One region of the Rhizobium sp. NLR16a genome, then DNA from elsewhere that is predicted to be linked to it. Evidence: riboswitches for the same ligand, from Rfam matches in the RefSeq annotation. Region 1 holds a riboswitch; the other holds the start of a gene.
The links. Region 1 has a riboswitch for FMN ahead of J7U39_RS11455 (DMT family transporter). Riboswitches for the same ligand answer to the same signal wherever they lie in the genome.
Positions count from the first base shown of each region.

Region 2: linked by a shared signal. The riboswitch ahead of J7U39_RS05475 (6,7-dimethyl-8-ribityllumazine synthase) and the one ahead of J7U39_RS11455 (DMT family transporter) in region 1 are both predicted to bind FMN.

Region 1 covers NZ_CP072865.1:2,325,194-2,335,773, forward strand. Annotated here, with positions in the region: gene J7U39_RS11440 (zinc-dependent alcohol dehydrogenase family protein) at 1-287, opposite strand, end outside; gene J7U39_RS11445 (LysR family transcriptional regulator) at 392-1,291, shown strand; gene J7U39_RS11450 (esterase-like activity of phytase family protein) at 1,376-3,574, opposite strand; gene J7U39_RS11455 (DMT family transporter) at 3,670-4,569, opposite strand; FMN riboswitch at 4,763-4,914, opposite strand; gene hupB (DNA-binding protein HupB) at 5,032-5,307, opposite strand; gene lon (endopeptidase La) at 5,514-7,931, opposite strand; gene clpX (ATP-dependent Clp protease ATP-binding subunit ClpX) at 8,330-9,607, opposite strand; gene clpP (ATP-dependent Clp endopeptidase proteolytic subunit ClpP) at 9,909-10,538, opposite strand.
Region 2 covers NZ_CP072865.1:1,177,918-1,188,497, reverse strand. Annotated here, with positions in the region: gene J7U39_RS05525 (DUF899 family protein) at 1-429, shown strand, start outside; gene J7U39_RS05520 (hypothetical protein) at 435-770, shown strand; gene J7U39_RS05515 (LLM class flavin-dependent oxidoreductase) at 916-1,938, shown strand; gene J7U39_RS05510 (LysR family transcriptional regulator) at 2,121-3,026, shown strand; gene J7U39_RS05505 (MFS transporter) at 3,041-4,273, opposite strand; gene J7U39_RS05500 (helix-turn-helix domain-containing protein) at 4,270-4,920, opposite strand; gene J7U39_RS05495 (adenylate/guanylate cyclase domain-containing protein) at 5,107-6,204, opposite strand; gene J7U39_RS05490 (hypothetical protein) at 6,661-6,885, shown strand; gene J7U39_RS05485 (hypothetical protein) at 6,966-7,274, opposite strand; gene J7U39_RS05480 (SRPBCC family protein) at 7,448-7,894, opposite strand; FMN riboswitch at 8,358-8,500, shown strand; gene J7U39_RS05475 (6,7-dimethyl-8-ribityllumazine synthase) at 8,580-9,014, shown strand; gene J7U39_RS05470 (VOC family protein) at 9,315-10,004, shown strand; gene J7U39_RS05465 (DUF1194 domain-containing protein) at 10,137-10,580, opposite strand, start outside.

The DNA of each region.
Region 1 (10,580 bases):
TGGACCATGGAGATGGGCGGGATGATGCTAACACGGTCGCCCGGCACAAAACCATCCACACCCTCGCCCACCGCCTCGACGATACCGGCCGCTTCGAGGCCGAGGCCAGAAGGCAGCGGCGCGGTTTCGATATAGGCGCCTGACCGCAACAAAGCTTCAGCGCGATTGATGCCCAGCGCCTTGACACGGATCTGAACCAACCCCGGCTGGGGCGCGGGAATCACTACATCTTCGATGCGGAGAACCTCGGGGCCGCCAAGCTCATGAAAGCGGATTACGCGTGGCATTCGATATCAACTCCAAAATGATTGAACCGAATGATCTATGCCAAGCCGCCTCCAGAAGATAAATTGGCCCGGAGGTAAGACAGAAGAAACCAAGAGTTTGCAATATGGATCGTCTCACCAGCATGGCCGTCTTCGTGAAGGCCGTCGATCTGGGCTCATTCGCAGCGGCCGCCGCGGCTCTTGGCCTGTCCGGACCGATGGTCGGCAAGCATATCCGCTTTCTCGAGGAGCGCCTGGGTGTGAGCCTCATCAACCGGACGACGCGGCGCCAGAGCCCGACGGAATTCGGACGCGCCTATTACGAGCGCTGCCGGATGATCCTTGCGGAGACCGAGGCTGCGGATGCGCTTGCAGTCGACCATCTTTCCGAACCCTGCGGAAGGCTGCGCGTCACTATGCCCGTTCATTTCGGTCGGCGCTGCGTGGTCCCGATCCTAATCGAACTCGCTCAGCGGCATCCGAATCTCGAACTTGATCTATCGCTCAGCGATCCTGTCGTCGACCTCGCGGAGGGCGGCTACGATCTCGCGATCCGCACCGGCGAGTTGGAGGATAGATTGGGCGTCATTGCGCGCCGTGTCGCGCGCCAGCGCATGGTGGTCTGCGCCTCGCCGGCCTATCTCGATGACCACGGCAGGCCTGAACAGCTCAAGGATCTCGGCGGGCACGATGCTATCGTCTATGCCCGCTCCGCCCGGTTCCGTCCGTGGCTTTTTCCACGCGGCGGCGAGCCACCGATTGAAATCAGGCCCAAGAGCCGTTTGAGGCTCGATGATCTCGATGCCATTGCCGATGCGGCAACGGCAGGCATGGGGCTCGCCTGGCTGCCCTCCTGGCTTATCCGGGACCGTGTGCAGGCAGGGATGCTGGTGGTGGTCCTGCCGGACGAGCCGGAATTCCCGTATGATTGTCATGCGCTGTGGCTGCAGACATCGCACCTGCCGCTCAGGACTCGTCTTGCGGTCGACGCATTGGCGGCTGCCTTGCCCAAATTCATGACGTAGGCCATCGGCCGTTCAGGGGCGAATCGGCCAAAAGAAAAAGGCCGGGAGCAAAACCCGGCCTTTAAGTTCGATGGGAACGCGAACTCAGTTCGTGGCGGTCAGGTTGACCGGGAAGAACAGGGTTTCCCCGGACGAGTCGCTCACACCGTCATTATCGGTGACAGCGTAAGGCTTGCCCGATGCGTCGAAGGTGAAGCCTTCGAGCTTGTCGAGCACATAGCCGTTGGTCGCCGTCTTCAGTTCGCCGAGGAAATCGTGCGCTTCGATCTTCTTCACGACCGGCAGTTCGCCCCCGAGCTTGGCCGGCTTCAGTTCCGAGATCGCCACCTTGTAAAGCTTCTTCAGCCTGGCGGCGTCGCCGACGAGGTTGTCGCGCTCGATGATGTAAACGCTATCGCCGTGGGCGGAGATCTCAGACAGGCCGACCCAGCCGCTTTCCGTCTTGTCGAGCGGATAGCGCACGGCGCCCCATTCCTTCTTCTTCGGATTGTATGAGACGAGCTTGACGAAGCCCTTCTCGTCGTCACCCCACTCGCGCTGGACGGCCATCCAGAGCGTGGCATCGTCGCCGGTGCCGACAATGGTCACACCCTCGAAGCCGTAGCGGATCTCGTTGGCGGCGAGGTCCCTAGGCAGGGCGATCTCGGCCTTGATGTCGCCCTTGGCATTGACGTTGTAGAGGGCCTGCGGGACGAGGCGTTCGCTGTTTCCTTCCGAGGCAAGCCAGAAGGAGCCGTCGGCCGCCGCCGCGATGCCTTCGATGTCGAGCTTCTGGGCTGGAGCGCCGTCACGCTTGACGACGAGCGCGTCGATGATGACGGCCGGCTTCTTGGTTGCGTCGATCGTGTAGATCGTCGGCTGCGAGCCCAGAGCGCTGTCGCTGACGGCGTAGAGCATGCCCGGTTTGCCGGGAACGGCGGCGAGACCCGAAAGCGCTGCTAAACCGATCGGAGTGCCTTCCTTGTCGGCGGAGACGATCTGCGGATAGGCTTGGTCGCCTTCCGCACGCTCATAGATCATTACGTGCGAGCGCACCCCGCCGTCCTTGCCGAGATCGAGTTCATTGGCGGTCGCAAAGAGGTTACGCTGCGGGATGGCGACCCCGCCTTCCGGCGAAATGCCCGACGGCAGAAGCTGCATGAGTTCGGGGTCGGCGCCGGTATCCTTATAGACGCCAACGACCGAGGCGCGCTCGGCAAGCAGGAAGAAATATTGGTCGTCGCCGAACTTGGCAGCTTCAAGGCCTTCCGGCTCGACGCCCTTCGATCCCGAACGGCTTTCGGGGTAATGGCCGATATGGGCGACGGCGCGTTCAAAGGAAGCGCCCGATTCATAGAGAACCTTGCCCGCCTTGTCGAAGATGGTGAAGCCGCGCGAGCCGCCCTGGTAATCGCCTTCATTGGCGATGACGAGGCGGTTGTCGTCCAGCCACTTCACGGCATCAGGCTCGCGCAGGACGCCCTTCGATTCGCTCGAGAATTTCAGGGCGCCGTCGCGTTTGGTGTCGATGCCTGAGAGATCAACGCTGCCGGCGGAGAAGTGGGCCTTCACCTGAGCCGTGTTGGCATCGATGATGACGATCTCGTTGTTTTCCTGCAGCGTCAGCGCAATCTCGTTCTGCCCGTTGAAGGCAACGAATTCCGGCTCCGGGTCTTCAGGGGCGACACCGCCAAGGCCGGTCAGCGCCACATGCCTGATGGTGCCGCAATCGACGGTGCCGTTCTTGACCTGGAAAACGGCGAGGTCGCCGGCCGGCATCTGCGGGATCTTGCCGTCATTGACGTCTTCGTCGCGCTCGTTTTCGATCGCGATGGCACCGAGCGTCTTGTCCTTGTTGAGGGCGATGGAATCCGGCTGGCCGCCGAGATCGCAGGTGTTCTCGATCTTCTTTGTCGCTACGTCGACGATTGCGAGGCGGCCGGAGGGCCTGGCCTTGCTTTCGGAGGTATTGACGGCAACCAGCGCCTTGCCGGCACTCGAGGTGACCGATGTCGGCTCGCCATCCATCATCAGCGCGCCGCCGGCCCTTGGAACCCTGGCGTCGGTGATGTCGATGAAGCCGATCGCACCGAACGGGCTGTCGCTATAGATCAGGGTGTTGCCGTCGTCGGTCGCGGTGATTATTTCTGCGGATGTCGGCGACAGCTTGTCCTTGTCACCAGGCAGGTTCTGAGCGACCGGGAAAGAGGCGATGCGGTTGAAAACCGGCTCGGCCGCAGCCGGGAAGGCCACGGATGCGAGAAGCACGGCAGCGAGCGCTGCCTTGCGGGATGAAACTGTCATGGAAACCCCCAATGTCCAAAAAGATCGAACAGAGGGGTTTTGCGGGACCGCTATGACAGAGACATGACAGCCCCCAAAATTTCAGAGGGTCGGCGTCAGGCTGCCTGTTTTTCCCGACGCATCTCGTTCCTCATGATGAAGAGCGACGCGGAAAGAATGAGTGCAGCGCCCAGCCACAGATAGCCGGCGGGCGCATAGCCGAAGAACAGCCAGCCGGCGAGCACGTTGAGCGGCAGCTTCAGGTCATCGAAGGGCTGGACATAGGCGGCGTCGGCGCTGGCATAGGCAAGGGTCAGCAGATACTGCGCCACGACCGTCAGGAGGCCTGCCAGAAGGAAGAGCGCGAGTGTCGTGCCTGGCGGCACTGCGAAGCCCGCAGCAAGCGCCAGACCGCCGTTGATCGGCGTCAGCAGCACCAACAACCAGACGATGATGGTCTCCGGCCTCTCGATACCGGTCAGGCTCTTGGTGATGAGCGACGAGGCACCCCAGAGCAGTGCCGAGAGTACCGGCAGGAGCGCTGCCCAGGTGAAGCTGTCCGACCATGGCTGGAGGATGATCATGGCGCCGGCAAAGCCGACACCGGTCGCTGCCCAGCGGGCCGCGCCGACGCGCTCACCGAGGAACAGGCGGGCACCGAGAATGATGAAGAAGGGTGAGGTCATGACCAGCGCGATCGCCTGCCAGATCGGCACTGAGGCAAGACCGGAAACCCAGGCCTCGACGCCGAGCGCGGCAAAGACGACGCGCACGACGTGCCGCCAGGGATAGTTCGTACGCATAGCCTCAAGGCCGGATTTGCGCAGGAAGGGCAAGGAGAAGAGGAAGGCGAAGGCATATTGCCAGAAAGCAGCAGAGGCTGGCGGAAAGGCGAGCTTCATGGTCAGCCATTGGGTGACGACGTTGAGCAGCGAGAAAGCGACGCCTCCAAGCACCATGAAAGCAGCGCCAGCAAAGGCGCGGGAACGCTGCATTGTAAGGGAATTCTGATTCATGTCTTCCACCCAGAACTACAGCGCCGCGCGTCTTTCCAGACGCGCAAAGGACGCTGTAGCGCTTTTAATTGCTGCATAATTTCATCCTCAAATCGATTCCGATTTAGGGAATTATGCAGGCGACCAACATAAATCAGGACGCATGAGGCGACGGCGCGCAGACGCCGGCAGTCCCCTGCCCGCTCGCGGCCATGCTCATTCTCTTTCATCCGGACTATACCGTCGGCTCCGGAATCGCACCGGATCTGCTGACCCTTCCCCGGCCAAAGCCTCGGAAGGCGCTCGCGGGCTCGGGCCGCAGCCCTTACCGCCGGTGGGGACTTTCACCCCGCCCTGAGAACAGCACCGTTCGTAAAACAAAGCGCTGCCTGCGGCAAGCGGCAAAACAAAAAGGGGTCCGGCGCGCCGAACCCCTCGAAATCCTGCTCAACCGTTCTCGTTTACGGCCGGCGGACGATCAAATCAGCCGTTGACGGCGTCCTTCAGGCCCTTGCCGGGCGTGAACTTCGGAACGTTGCGAGCCGGGATATCGACTTCAGCGCCGGTCGACGGGTTACGGCCCTTCGTTGCAGCGCGATGAGAAACGGTGAAGCTGCCGAAACCAGCGAGGCGGATGTCGCCCTTGTTCTTGAGTTCGGCCTGGACAACGTCAAAAACCGCGTCAACAGCGGAAGCCGCGTCAGACTTCGTCAGTCCTGCCTTTTCGGCGACTGCGGACACGAGTTCATTCTTGTTCATGTTTCCACCCCTTTCTAAATGGTATGAAACGACTCAAATCTAAGCTAGGCGCAGATTAGGTTTCATCAGGCCCGCCGGGAACCCAAAAGCCCTGCAAATCAAGGAAAAGCAAGCGTCTCCATGACGTTTTCACAAAAAAGGCTGGCGTTTCCGCCAGCCTTTTTGCGTCTTTTGCGCCAATAGGGCACAAATGTGGCAAATGCCACTCAATGCGCTATGGTTGCGCCCGTGTCATCGAGGCCTTCGACCGAAGTGATGACGGGCGTTTCCACCGTCCCATCCCACTCGATCGGCTCCGGCCGCCGGATCAGCGCGTGCTTGATCACCTCGCCCATCCGCGAGACCGGAATGATCTCCATGTTGTTCTTCACATTGTCCGGAATCTCCGCCAGGTCCTTGGCGTTCTCCTCCGGAATCAGCACCTTCTTGATGCCGCCGCGAAGCGCTGCTAGCAGCTTTTCCTTGAGGCCGCCGATCGGCAGCACACGGCCGCGGAGGGTGATTTCACCGGTCATGGCCACATGCTTGTTGACCGGGATGCCGGTCATGATCGAGACAATGGCGGTTGCCATGGCGACACCGGCCGACGGGCCATCCTTCGGCGTCGCCCCTTCCGGCACGTGCACGTGGATGTCGTTCTTTTCGAACATAGGCGGTTCGATGCCGAAATCGACAGCGCGCGAGCGGACATAGGAGGCCGCCGCCGAGATCGATTCCTTCATGACGTCCTTCAGATTGCCGGTAACCGTCATGCGGCCCTTGCCCGGCATCATCACACCTTCGATGGTCAGCAGCTCGCCGCCGACTTCCGTCCAGGCAAGACCGGTCACGACGCCGACCTGATCCTCGCCCTCGGCCTCGCCATGGCGGAAGCGCGGGACGCCGAGATAGTCGGCGATGTTGGCGGCCGTCACGTGAACGGACTTCGTCTTGCCCTTGATGATCTCGGTGACCGCCTTGCGGGCGAGCTTCATCAATTCGCGTTCGAAGCTACGGACACCTGCTTCGCGGGTATACTGCTGGCTGATTGCCATCAGGGCATCGTCGCTGACCGAGAATTCTTCCGGCTGCAACGCATGTTCCTTGATGGCCTTCGGCAACAGGTGCCGCTTGGCGATCTCGCGCTTTTCATCCTCGGTGTAGCCGGCGATACGGATGATTTCCATGCGGTCCATCAGCGGCGCCGGAATGTTCAGCGTATTCGCCGTCGTGATGAACATCACGTCGGAGAGGTCGTATTCGACTTCCAGGTAATGGTCCATGAAGGTCGAGTTCTGCGCCGGATCGAGCACTTCGAGCAGGGCCGAGGACGGATCGCCGCGGAAGTCCATGCCCATCTTGTCGATTTCATCGAGCAGGAAGAGCGGGTTGGACTTCTTCGCTTTCTTCATCGACTGGATGACCTTGCCGGGCATCGAGCCGATATAGGTGCGGCGGTGACCGCGGATTTCGGCTTCGTCGCGAACGCCGCCGAGCGCCATGCGGACATACTCACGGCCGGTCGCCTTGGCGATCGACTGGGCCAGCGAGGTCTTGCCGACGCCCGGAGGGCCGACGAGGCAGAGGATCGGGCCTTTGATCTTGGTGGCACGCGCCTGCACGGCCAGATATTCGACGATGCGCTCCTTGACCTTGTCGAGACCGAAGTGATCGGCTTCGAGGATCTTCTCGGCATTGTTGAGGTCGGCCTTGATCTTCGACTTCTTGCCCCACGGGATGCCGAGCAGCCAATCGAGATAATTGCGCACGACGGTGGCTTCCGCCGACATCGGGCTCATCTGGCGCAGCTTCTTCAGCTCCGCCTCGGCCTTTTCACGGGCTTCCTTGGACAGCTTGGTCTTGGCGATGCGCTCTTCCAGTTCGCTCATCTCGTCGCGGCCTTCCTCGCCGTCACCGAGCTCCTTCTGGATCGCCTTCATCTGCTCATTGAGGTAGTATTCGCGCTGGGTCTTCTCCATCTGGCGCTTGACGCGCGAGCGGATGCGCTTTTCGACCTGCAGGACCGAGATCTCGCCTTCCATGAAGCCGAGAGCCTTTTCGAGACGCTGCTTGACGCTGGTCGTCTCCAGCATCTCCTGCTTCTCGGTGATCTTGATCGACAGATGCGAGGCGACCGTATCGGCGAGCTTGGAATAGTCGTCGATCTGGCTGGCGGCGCCGACCACTTCGGGCGAAATTTTCTTGTTGAGCTTCACATAGCTTTCGAATTCGGAGACGACCGAGCGCGACAACGCTTCCAGCTCGACCGGATCGTCATGGGGCTCCTCGAGCACATGGCCGAGCGCCTCGTAGAAATCCTCGCGGCTGGTATAGGTGTCGATCTCGGCGCGAGCGCGGCCTTCGACGAGAACCTTGACGGTGCCGTCGGGCAGCTTCAGGAGCTGCAGCACGTTGGCCACCGTGCCGACATTGTGAATCGCCGAAGGGTCCGGATCATCGTCGCTGGCGTTGATCTGCGTCACCAGCATGATCTGCTTGTCCGAGCCCATGACTTCTTCGAGCGCACGGATCGATTTTTCCCGTCCGACGAACAGCGGCACGATCATATGCGGGAACACCACGATGTCGCGCAAAGGCAAAACAGGGTAGGCGGTGCTGCTCGCTACAGACGTTTTCTTCGTCATTTTTTTGTCCTTTCCATCGTCCCGTTACCGGGCTCTCTGCACGGCCGCTTGGGACCGGCCGGCTCTCACTTGGCTCTACAAGTGGAGGTTCTGACTACGCTTTTCAAGCCACGCTAACGCCCGCGTTCCCCGGACGTGACAGCTTTATTACAACGGAACGCCAACACTATGAAGCGCGTGGCTGGACCGGCGCTTACCACTTCCGACCAGGCTAAAATACAACGTCGGCAACAGGCTTACGAGATCATCGCATCATTGCCAAGCATCACCCTTGCACAACATCGGCAAAGGCATATCCGGTCCCCACTGCAAATACTAACAGCGCCTCGCATGGTTTTTCAAATAGAAAGGGGCCCGCCAATGGCAAGCCCCCAAAAGAATCGTGCGAAAGTCCAAGGTCACGCCGACGCGTTGGCCTTTTCTTCCTGGCGATCGGCATAGATGTAAAGCGGACGGGCCGAACCGCGCACCACTTCCTCGGAGATGACGACCTCGCGCACGCCTTCCAGCGTCGGCAGTTCGAACATCGTGTCGAGCAGGATCTTCTCCATGATCGAGCGAAGGCCGCGGGCACCGGTTTTGCGCACAATCGCCTTGCGGGCGATTTCGCGCAGCGCGTCCTCGTGGAAGGTCAGTTCGACGTCTTCCATCTCGAACAGGCGCTGATACTGCTTGATCAGCGCGTTCTTCGGCTCGGACAGGATCTGGATCAGCGCATCCTCGTCGAGATCCTCGAGCGTCGCCAGAACCGGCAGACGGCCGATGAATTCCGGGATGAGGCCGAACTTGACCAGATCTTCCGGCTCCAGTTCGCGCAGGACTTCGCCGACGCGGCGGTCGTCCTGGGCCTTGACGGTCGCGCCGAAGCCGATCGAGGTCTTCTCGCCACGGGCGGAGATGATCTTGTCGAGACCGGCGAAAGCGCCGCCGCAGATGAATAGGATGTTCGTCGTGTCGACCTGCAGGAATTCCTGCTGCGGGTGCTTGCGGCCGCCCTGCGGCGGGACGGAAGCGACCGTGCCTTCCATGATCTTCAGAAGCGCCTGCTGGACGCCCTCGCCCGAGACGTCGCGGGTGATCGACGGATTGTCGGACTTGCGCGAAATCTTGTCGACTTCGTCGATGTAGACGATGCCGCGCTGGGCGCGCTCGACATTGTAGTCGGCCGCCTGCAGGAGCTTCAAGATGATGTTTTCGACGTCCTCACCGACATAGCCGGCTTCCGTCAGCGTCGTCGCATCGGCCATCGTGAAGGGAACGTCGATGATGCGGGCCAGGGTCTGGGCAAGATAGGTCTTGCCGCAGCCGGTCGGTCCGACCAGCATGATGTTCGACTTCGCCAGCTCGACTTCGCCGTTCTTGGAGGCGTGCGCCAGGCGCTTGTAATGGTTGTGAACGGCAACCGACAGGATCTTCTTCGCCTGGCGCTGGCCGATGACATATTCGTCGAGGACCTTGATGATGTCCTGGGGCGTCGGAACGCCGTCGCGGGACTTGACCATCGAGGACTTGTTTTCCTCGCGGATGATGTCCATGCACAATTCGACGCATTCATCGCAGATGAAGACGGTCGGTCCGGCAATCAGTTTCCGGACTTCGTGCTGGCTCTTTCCGCAGAACGAACAATAGAGGGTGTTCTTGGAGTCGCCGCCGTTGCTGCCGCTGACCTTGCTCATATCATTTTCCTTCCAGCACGCCGCATTTCAAGGCGAAATCGCGGTCCACTCTATCAGCTCCTGGCGGCACTCCGTTTCCGGAGCCTTTGCCGAGAAGGGCTTCAGGGGCTACGAACCGGTCCCAATCAACCATGTTCGGGTTCCGGCGGCAACGAATCCCCTTCGAATGCCAAATGCTATGTCATAAAAATTCAACATAGCATTAATAGTTACTATTAGCGTCTTCGCCGCCAGATGAAAGCCTTGTTCGATCACAAATGAGATAGAACTGTGGCGGCAAAAACACCATCCCAATTAATTACTAGGCCTGCTCGCCTTCCATCTCGAGGCGCGACGTCAAAACCTTGTCGATCACGCCCCAGCCCTGGGCCTCGTCCGCATCCATGAAATGGTCACGATCGAGGGTCTTTTCAACTTCCTCGTAGCTGCGGCCGGTGTGCTTGACGTAGACTTCGTTCAGGCGGCGCTTCATCTTGAGGATGTCGCGGGCGTGGCGCTCGATGTCCGAGGCCTGGCCCTGGAAGCCGCCCGAGGGCTGATGAACCATGATGCGGGAATTCGGGGTGGCGAAGCGCATGTCCTTATGGCCGGCCGCCAACAGCAGCGAACCCATGGACGCCGCCTGGCCGATGCAGAGCGTCGACACAGCAGGTTTGATGAACTGCATCGTGTCGTAGATCGCCATGCCGGCGGTGACGACGCCACCGGGAGAATTGATGTAGAGAGCGATTTCCTTCTTCGGGTTTTCGGCCTCGAGGAAAAGCAACTGGGCGCAGACGAGAGTCGCCATGTGATCCTCGACGGCGCCGGTCAGGAAGATGATGCGTTCCTTCAACAGGCGGGAATAGATGTCGTAGGAGCGTTCACCGCGGTTGGTCTGTTCCACGACCATCGGCACGAGGGCCATTGCGGTATCAACTGGGTTTCTCATGTGCGTCCTTTGTCAACGTCATGCCGGCAGGCCGGGAATCAA
Region 2 (10,580 bases), 1.1 Mb from region 1:
AAGCGGCGCATGGACTGGAGCTTTCCCTGGGCCTCGTCAGCCGGCAGCGATTTCAACGCCGATTTCAGCGTCTGGTTCAGCCCGGAGCAGCAGCGTCTCGGCGAGATCGAATACAACTACCGTCGCGAACCGCCCGCCCCCGAACCGCCGGCGGGCAAGACCGTGCCGGACTGGCAGTCGCGCGGCAGCGACGAACCCATCGTCCAGATCGCGTCCATGACCGGCACCGACGTTCCCACCTACACCCGCGACCGCCCCGGCGTCAGCGCTTTCGAACTCATCGATGGCGGCGTCTACCACAGCTATTCCAGTTATGCGCGCGGACTCGACGGGCTCTGGGGCGTGTACCAATGGCTGGACCGCGCGCCGAAGGGCCGCAACGAAACCGGCATCTGGTGGCGCCACCACGACCGCTACGGCAAGGAGTGACAACAATGGCGCTCTTCGCTCACGCCTCAAAACGGGCTGACGACGTCAGCCCCTCCCTCGGCACCGCGAGTTGGCTGTCGATCGCCGCCGCTGACGGACCCGCCGACGAGCCGGTCAAGCCCGCTCTCGCCGCCGCCGATTTTCTGTCTCTCGCCGCCGCCCCAACATTTGCGATCATGGCGCTGCTGACGGCAGTAACCGGCAGCGCCGACACGATCTGCACGACTACATCGGATGCCTTCCCGATCGGCGGGATGGTGCCGATGTACCTGCTGATGAGCGCCTTTCACCTGGCTCCCTGGCTGGGGCTTGCCAGCAGGCTGGGGCTGGGGTGCAGATGACGGTTCGGCGCCTCTGACATTGCTTCGCGTCCCGCTTGAGCAAACGCCTCCGGGAAAGCGCGCCGTTCTCTCTGGTTGTGATTGTCTTACGCACCGAAACTATGCCATGACCGATCCACTATGACGCAACGGATAAAGGTGCGACATGAAGAAGATCGGTTTTCTCTCGTTCGGGCACTGGACGCCCTCGCTTCAATCGCAGACGCGCTCGGCGGGCGATGCGCTGCTGCAGTCGATCGACCTTGCCGTGGCGGCCGAGGAGCTCGGCGCCGATGGTGCCTATTTCCGCGTGCACCATTTCGCCAGGCAGCTCGCAGCGCCTTTTCCGCTGCTGGCGGCCGTCGGCGCCAGGACCAACCGGATCGAAATCGGCACGGCCGTGATCGACATGCGCTACGAGAACCCGCTCTATATGGCCGAGGATGCCGGTGCTGCCGATCTCATCGCCGGGGGGCGGCTGCAACTCGGCATCAGCCGGGGCTCGCCCGAACAGGTGATCGACGGCTGGCGCCATTTCGGCTATGCGCCGCCGGAAGGTCAGAGCGAGGCCGACATGGCCAGGCATCATGCCGAAGTCTTCCTTGAGGTGCTGCGCGGCGAAGGCTTCGCCAAACCGAACCCGCGGCCGATGTTTCCGAATCCACCCGGCCTCCTGCGTCTCGAGCCGCATTCGGAAGGCCTGCGCGAGCGTATCTGGTGGGGGGCGAGCTCCAACGCCACCGCCGTCTGGGCCGCCAAGCTCGGCATGAACCTGCAGAGCTCAACACTGAAGGACGACGAAACCGGCGAGCCGTTCCACGTCCAGCAGGCCGACCAGATCCGCGCCTATCGTGAAGCCTGGAAGGCGGCCGGCCATACACGCGAACCGCGCGTTTCGGTCAGCCGCAGCATCTTCGCGCTCGTCGACGAACGTGACCGCGCCTATTTCGGCTTTGGCGGCGACGAAGGCGACAAGATCGGCTTCATCGACGAGAAGACCCGGGCGATCTTCGGCCGCAGCTACGCCGCCGAACCTGACGTGCTCATCAAGCAGCTTGCGGAAGACGAGGCGATTGCCGAGGCCGACACGCTGCTGCTCACCGTGCCAAACCAGCTCGGCGTCGCCTACAACGCCCACGTCATCGAAGCGATCCTCACCCACGTCGCTCCGGCGCTCGGCTGGCGCTGACAGCGAGGCTTGCGCGAGCCTTCAATAGAAGCGGTGGTGATGAGAAACGGCAGCTGTCGTCGGCCGCCATCATTTCGATGCACCCGTGACCTAACTGGCGCGGTCGACGTTGATGATGCGAGCCTTGAATCTGTCACATCGCGACCGACTTAAGGCTGCAGTCAAATCGCTCGAGTTGCCTAATGCCGCGCACGAACCTGAACGATATCCTGATCTTCATGGCCGTCGTCGATGCCGGAAGCTTTATCGCCGGCGGCCAGGCCATGGGCCTCTCCCGTTCGGCAGCGGGAAAGGCCGTCACCCGCCTGGAAGAGCGGCTCGGGGCGCGCCTGCTCAACCGGACAACGAGAACACTGAGCCTGACCGACGAAGGACGACTGTTCTACGAGCACGGGCTGCAGATCCTGGCATCGGTCGACGAGGCGGAGGCGAGCATTGCGGGGCAAAGCGGCACGCCGCGAGGCGTTCTCAGGCTTGCCGTTCCCGGTCTCTTCGGACGGCTCGTCGTCCTTCCCTTACTCGAAAAATATCTTCGCACCTGGCCCGACATGCAGGTCGAAGTGAACTTCACCGATCGCCCGGCCGACAACGTCGAAGATGGCTTCGATCTGGCGATCGAGATTGGCGCGACGCCATCGGCGGCCGACAGCCGGTTGATCGCGCGCGTGATCTCCAGTGACAAGGCGCGGCTCTGTGCCTCGCCCTCCTACCTCTCCGAACGCGGCATGCCTCGCGATATAGGGGATCTGGCGGCCCATGACTGCCTGTTCTTCACCAGCCGCGGCCAAAGGCAGGGCTGGCGCTTTCGCAGTGGTGGCGGCTGGATCAAGGCGCAGGGGCGCAGCCGCCTGAGGCTCGACAGCGGAGAAGCCGTTCGTGACGCCTGCATGGCCGGCCTCGGAATCGCCCTTCTTCCGCACTTCGTTGTCGCCGCCGAGTTGACCGCCGGTCGTCTCCGGCAGGTCCTGTCTGACCTCGAAACCGACGACACGAAGATCGTGGCGCTCTATCCCGACAAAGGCATGCTGGAGCCGCGAGTGCGCTGCTTCATCGATCTGTTGTTCGAGGAAATCGGAGGGCAAGGCTAGGGCCTGCGCGGGGCTCATGCCACGGCCTTGTCAAAACCGCGAAAGCTCTTGAGCGCCAGCGGAAAGAGGGTCGCAGCGAGGTAAGCGAGGCCGCAAAGGAGCAACGCCGCGCCAAGCCCGATCGTGCTGATCAGCGCGCCACCGACGAGGCCGCCGAAGGGGATGAGGGCAAAGCAGAGAGCGGTATTCATCGCCGTGACGCGGCCGGTCAGCGGTTTGGGGATGCGCTCGAAGATCACCGCCGACAGGATAGGGTTGAGGAAACCGGAGGCAAAGCCTGCGATTGCGAGCGTCGCAAAGACGGAGCCGAGCGGCGCATCCACCGCGAGCACCAGAAAGCGTGGACATCCGGTCAGGAGGAAAGCCACGGTATAGACGATCAGACGCGGCATGCGCTCGCCAATAACAGCGGCAATCGCCGCCCCCGCGACGGAAGCGCCGCAGAAGGCGGCGAACATCGCTCCGAGCAGCTCCGGCCCATGACCGGCGTTCTTCGTCCAGACGGGCAGCAGCACGGCGTGATAGGCTTGATCGAGCAGATTGGTGATCGCCACCATGGTGACAATACTGACGAGCACGGCATCGCTGCGCAGAAAGCGCCAGCCTCCCCGGAGATCGTCGAGATAGGATGACGCTGGCCGCGCGTCGGACGCGGCGAGGATCGCAGGAGTGCGGCGGATGCCCGGTATGCCAGTCGCAATGATTACGGTGGCCGCGGCAAAGGTGGCGGCGTTGACGATGAGCGCCTGCCCCGGGCCGATCAGCCCGATCAGCAAGCCGGCGCCGGCCGCGCCCATCGTCGAGGCCAGCCGCTCGATGGCGCTGGAGACGCCGGTCACCCGTTCGAGCGGCACATCGGCGAGAGCGGCGATATCGGGAACCATCGCCTGCTTGGCGGCGTCGGAGGGACCACGCAGCACACCCATGGCAAAGACAAGAGGCAGCAGCATCGGCACCGTCAACACGCCGAAGAGATCGAGAAGCGGAACGAGACCCACCACAGCCATGGAAGCGGCGTCGCAGATGATGGCGATGCGCTTGGCGCCGACCCGGTCGATCAGCGGCCCGCCGAGCGCTTTGGCGAGCACGTAAGGCAGCATCTCCATCATCGCCGTCAACCCGGTCAGCACCGGGCTGCCGGTGGCGCTCAGCACCAGCCAGGGAACGGCGACAGTCGAAAGCCGGGTGCCGGACAGCGATAGCGTCTCGGCGGCGGCGAGCGCGAGAAACGGCTTGCCCCTTCTCACGGCTCGTTATCCCGCTCGCGGTGCGGAACACGGCCTGGATAGGGGAAGGCGTGCAACATGACATAGAAGGGAACGATGTCAGGATTGCGAGACGCCGCCTCCCCCAACGGCGGGGCCTCCCGCATCGCTTCGAGAATGATATCGCTCAGCCGTTTCGTCAGGGCTTCGGCCTTTTCAGCGGTCATCGGGATGATGATGTCGTCGGCGGCCGTCGCCTTGCGCCATTTGGCCGGCAGCTCCGCATATTCCTCAAGCGCCTGCTGCATCTGGCCAACCTGCAGCGAGAGCGCCGCCTGATTGAAGGCGACATCGAGATCGAGCGCCTCCCCCTGCGTCTCGCTTGCGGGCACCGAGGTCAGCTCATGGCGCGCGCGCCACCAACGGTCGCGTCGTGAGCCATGCGGCGCCTCCTCGATGAAGCCATATTGGGCAAGCTGGCGCAGATGATAGCTGGTCGCGCCGCTGTTCAGGCCGAGCCGCGCGGCGAGCTGCGTCGCCGTGGCGGGGCCGTCGATCCTCAGCATGCCGAGCATGCGCAGGCGGACGGGGTGCGCCAGCGCCTTCAGTGCGGTGGGTTCGGGCACGACCCGGCTGACGGTCCGGGAGATGGCGGCATCTGGGGAGGGTCGGGGATTGTACTCATTCATGACCCAAGGATACAATCGCAAACATATCTTTGCAAATATTTCTTTGCAGACCTTTTCCGAAGGAGATTCGAAAACGATCTTCAGCGATGGCCAGGCTTGATCACACGCCTACGAGAATGATTCTTCTGCGCGGTTTGTGGGAAAACATGCCATGGCAGGTGAAGGCGGACAGCCCGATCTCAGGGTTCAAACCCCAGCCAAAGTGAAGATGGCGCAGGGCTCGGCGATGCCGCGCAGGGCATGCTCGCCGAGCGGCGTCAGCGCGGCCTCGGTATTCGCCGCCACGGCACCTGAGATCAGAACGCTGTGGCCGAGCGGCTTGCAGAGCCCTTCCAGCCGGCTGACCAGATTGACCGCCGGGCCGATGGCGGTGAAGTCAAGCCGGTCGGCGGCGCCGATATTGCCCCAGAGGATTTCGCCGAAATGCAGGGCGGCGCCGAAGGGCAGCGGCGCCAGCCCCTCAGCCTCGCGCATCCGATCGAGATGGATCATGCCGGCGCGGCTGGCGGCGACGGCCCGAAGCGCCGCCTCGCAGGCTTCTCGATCAGCCCGGGCCTCGTCACCGGAAGCGGCGGTGACGGGAAAGATCGCCAGCACGCCGTCGCCGATGAATTTCAGCACCTCGCCGCCGAAGGCGTGCACGGCGCCGGCGACGCGGTCGAAATAGGCGTCGAGCGCTGATATCATCGCCTGCGGCTCCGTCACCTGGGAAAGTGCGGTGAAATCCCGCAAATCGGCGCAGAGAAGAGCGGCGCGAATGGTTTCGCCGGTGCCGCGGGCAAGTGCACCGGACTGAACCCGAGCCGCACTGCGCCGGCCGAGATAGGCTTCAAGCAGTGCCGCCCGCGCCTCCCGCGCCGCAAGGGCCGCAAGCGGCGCGGCGGCAAAACGCGCGATCTCCTGCAGCCGCGCGGCTTCATCAGGAGAAAATTCGTCCGCCCCCGTCCTCCTGCCGACGCCCGCCCAGCCGAGCACAGCGCCGTCCCGCGAAGCTCCAATGCTCTCCTCCCAAACCGGCCCAAGCCCGGCCAGCCATTCGCGCCCGGCATCGCTTTGAGGTGGGGCGGCAAAACCCAACGCCTCGATGACGGCTCCGGTTTCGGCTCGCCACAGCCAGGTACGGCGCGCGATGATCGGATGCGGCACCGAAAGTGTCAGCGCGCCGCCGGAAAGCGCCAGGCCATCGGCCAGCAGCCGGCGCCCGAGCTCGGCCAGAAACCGTTCGGGACCGGGCGAAGCCGCAGCCTCGTCAATCAGCCAGGCAAGAGAGGAAGGCAGATCCATGGGTTAACATTGGCATTGCAACAGGACGTGGGCAACCCCGAGACATCAGCCCACGGACACTCCCGCGGCCTCTGAGGTGGTCTCCGGTATCCGCCTGTTGGCAACCAAAACCCCCGACGTCATCCTCGTCCTTGTGCCGAGGATCTGCGACGATCCAATTATGCATCTGAAAATAAACGGTTTTCGTTCAAACAACTGCCCTGGTCAGATACTCGGCACAAGGCCGGGCATGACGGAGGAGACTTTGTCGGCAACTGAGGACACCTCAGGTGTCCGGGGGATTTCCTTTCGGCACTTGCGCCAGCCGGGTCCCTCCGCACCCCTGTCAACCTCACCGTCCAACAACTCTGTGGAAAACCATTCACCACGGTGGAAAACAACCCAATAAACACTTTTAAATTGCGCGACATTGATTCGATTATGTGCCAGCCTGTCATTAGCGATTGAGGGGTTGCGATGGGCACGACATACTGGCCGAAAGACCCGCTTGACGGGAATGACATGACGCTGCTGACGTCGATCCTTCGACGCTGGTGCGAGCGCTATGGGATCGACTTTACAGCCGAGGAAAGCAAGCGGAAGGCGAAGGAACTCGTGGAATGGTTCGAGTTCGGCGTCAAGGATCCGGCCGAGCTTGAAGAGCTGATCGACGGAAAGCACTGGCTCGTCAGCCGCATTTGAGCGCATTCGTTATTTCAACGGATAAAGGCCGGGCGAAACATCGCACCGGCCCTCGTTTGTCTGCCTCTGTCAAAGGCTTTTTAGTAGTCATCCCGCCAGCGGCGTTCGCGGTCCCAGCGCCGCTCATAGCCCCAGCGCGGGCCATCCCAATCGCGATGACGCCGCTCCCAGCCCCAGCGGGGCGGACCGCCATAGAAAGCTACAGGCGGCGGGCGGTGCCAGTTGCGCCGGCATTCGCCCCAGCGGGTCAGGTGCCAACCGCGACCACAGGCGTAGTCGACCTTTGTGACAGTGCTCTCAACCTTGATTGCCCCGATCGGCATCGCCTGAGCCGTGCCGATCGAGAGGCTGCCAGCGAGCAAGGCAGCCGCGATAGAAAGTGCCTTCATCGAAAACTCCATTTCATCCAGCCGCAATCACCTTAGGACCGCCAAATTGAACTGGAGATGAACTGCACGTTCATGTTTGCGGACGAAAAAGCAGCACTTTTTTGACCGCGGCAAACCGTTCTTCCCGTAGCGTCAAGCGCTTGAGGGGCGTCCCGCCGCCTGCCGAAAACCGTTCATCTCCTGCCGTAAAATGGATCTGGACCGGGGTTGCGCCCGGCGGCGACCTCGGTGAGCCGTCCGAGGTAATGCGCCCAGCCTTCCTCGTGGCCAGCGCACTGCTCCGCACTCGGCAGGCCGCTATGGGTGAGCCGCAAAAGCGTCCCGCCTCCCTGTTCGATCAGGTCGATCTCGACCAGACTCGACCCGGGCGGCACCACCTCGCTGCCGTCCCAGCCGAAGCTGTAGGCAAGCCGATGCACCGGCACCACCTCGCGAAACGAGCCGCGCGCAAAACGGGCGCCGGTGACGTTGACGAGATAGAGCCCGCCGGGCTCCGGCTCGACCTCGGCCTCCGTCCCCATCCAGCGCAGGATCTTCTCCGGATCGGTCATCAGCGCAAACACCGCCGCCGGCGGCGCTGCAAGATGCGTCTCGCGGCGCACGACGAAAGATTCTGGCATCGCTCTCTCCCATGGTTGCTGCTCTACCCCTCAGTGAGGCGGAGCAGCATGCTTTTTCGACATGGATATTCCTCAGCAGAAGCATGTAGGCGGAAGGGCGTGCTCAACAAGGGTGGTGGAGCATGTGCCCTTCGCTGACGCTCAGCGCATTCGCTCCCATCGTCGCTCACCCCCTCATCTGCCCTGACGGGCTTCTTTTCCCCGCCGGGGCGAAGGGGAAGCAAGCCTCACGGTGACCATACCTACCGCAAACATCTCAAATGGAGCGAGGCGCCCGCCGCGATTCCCCTTCTCCCCAGCGGGGAAAAGAAGCCCGGCAGGCAGATGAGGGGCGGGGAGCGAAAGCGATGAACGCCTTGAGCTGCAGCGAAAGGCAAATGGCCATATTAGAGGACACACCAACGCACCCATCCGGAAACCATCTTACCCTATTGCCAGCCCGCCGCCTTGCCCCTATTGTCCGCGCCGTTCTCAGGGCGGGGTGAAAGTCCCTACCGGCGGTATGCAGTTTCGATTGCGAGCCCGCGAGCGCCTTCCTCGGAAGGGTCAGCAGATCAGGTGAGATGCCTGAGCCGACGGTCATAGTCCGGATGAAAGAGAACGTGCGCTGCTGCTGCCCTCCGGGCTGGCGGCGGATGCTCGTGATCGCCTTGGGTGATGTGTCTGTACGCCAAAGGAGATTACCATGACACCCACCCGTTATGCCTTCGTCAAAGCCGGCTGGCACGCCGATATCGTCGACCGTGCGCTTGAAGGCTTCCAACAGCTTGTTCCCGCCGAACAGATCGACATATTCGATGTCCCCGGCGCTTTCGAAATGCCGCTTTTGTCGCGCGATCTTGCCGCGACCGGACGTTACGCCGCCGTCATCGCCGCTGCCTTCGTCGTCGACGGCGGGATCTACCGCCACGAATTCGTCGCCCAGGCCGTCGTCGACGGCCTGATGCGTGCCGGCATGGATACGGGCGTGCCGGTGCTATCCGTTTCGCTGACACCGCACCAGTATCAGGAGACGGAACACCATACCCAGATCTATCGCGCGCACTTCGTCGAGAAAGGCCGCGAGGCGGCACGCGCCGCCCTGATGATCGGCAAAACGCGCGCCGCCCTTGCGGCATAGAAGCCCGCGCGACAGGCGCAGGATCGGTCCGCTATCCCCCAACTGACGAAGTCGGCCAACCGCTCTTTCGTCATGCTCGGGTTTGTCCCGAGCATCTACATCAGGTGCAGCAGATCATCGGCCAAGGCCGAGGACGACGCCAAATAGAGGACGGGCTTGTCGACAAACTGACGGCGGGAGAAGCCCGCCGTCTTCTCCAACAGCAGAATAATTGATTCGACGCCCACCCCACGCTGTGGTCCACTCGATCCCGACATGTATCGCCATTCTTAATGCGTCCAAACCTCAAGGGAGCTGAAGATGAGCAATGCAATGCGCAGTGAAACCCCCATCGAAATTCCAGAAACACGGCCGATCGACACCAAGCTCGAAGTGGTCGTCATCCCCGTTTCCGACGTCGACCGCGCCAAACGCTTTTATGAGAACCTGGGCTGGAGGCTCGACGCCGACTTTGCCAATGATGTCGATTTCCGGGTGATTCAGTTCACCCCGCCGGGCTCCGGCTGCGCCATCATCTTCGGCAGGAACGTCACGGCCGCCGCCCCCGGCTCAGCGCAAGGGCTCTACCTGATCGTCTCCGACATCGAGGCCGCGCGGCGCGATCTCATCGCCCGCGGCGTCGAGGTGAGCGAGGTCTTCCACGACGCATCGGGCGTCTATGCCGGCACGGACGAGCCCTATCTCTTCGGCCGCCTGCGCGTCGCCGGCCGCGACCCCGAGCACCGCAGCTACCGTTCCTTCGCCTCCTTCAAGGATCCGGATGGCAACGGCTGGTTGTTTCAGGAAGTCACCACCCGCCTGCCGGGACGCATCGACGCCGATGAGACGGCCTTCTCGACATCGAGCGACCTTGCGGCGGCACTCCGCCGCGCCGCCCAAGCCCACGGCGAACACGAGAAACGCAACGGCGGCAAGCATGACGAGAACTGGCCGGACTGGTACGCCGAATACATGGTCAGCGAGCAGGCCGGCAGGCAGCTGCCGTTGTAGGTTGCGGCGACAGACGCTGGGAGTACCCGCTTCGCCTTCGAGCCCCTCAGGGCGAGGCTTCTTTCCTTTCTAGGGGTGCCATGCGGCACCCCCGTCTCTGCTCGTCCCAAGTCGCGCGCCATAGCCCGCACCTCATCGATCAAATATATCCCGCCACTGCTTCTCGCCGATCAGACAATCCGTCGTCGGCGCGTCGGCGGCGATCCTCTCCACCCCAGGCGACGGGGAAATGCCGCTGATCTCGAGCACCAGCTTTCGGCGCACGGCGATGGCGAAATCCTCGATCTTGTTGACCGGCAGCACGAAGCTGCCGGGGCCGCCGATCACGCAATCGGCATAATATTTGTCGAGCCCGCCGGGTGCATCGGAAGGACGCAGCATGATGGTCAGCCCGTTGATGATCATGCCTGATGCCACCGCCTTGTCGCGGGCGGGTGTGACAGGATCGCCGGAATTGTTGGGGCCGTCGCCGGAAATGTCGATCACCTCGCGCCTGCCGCGAAAGGGACCGGTGATGATCATGCTGGCGCCCTGATCGATGGCGGTGGAGATCGAGGTGCGTCGTTGCGTGGCGAT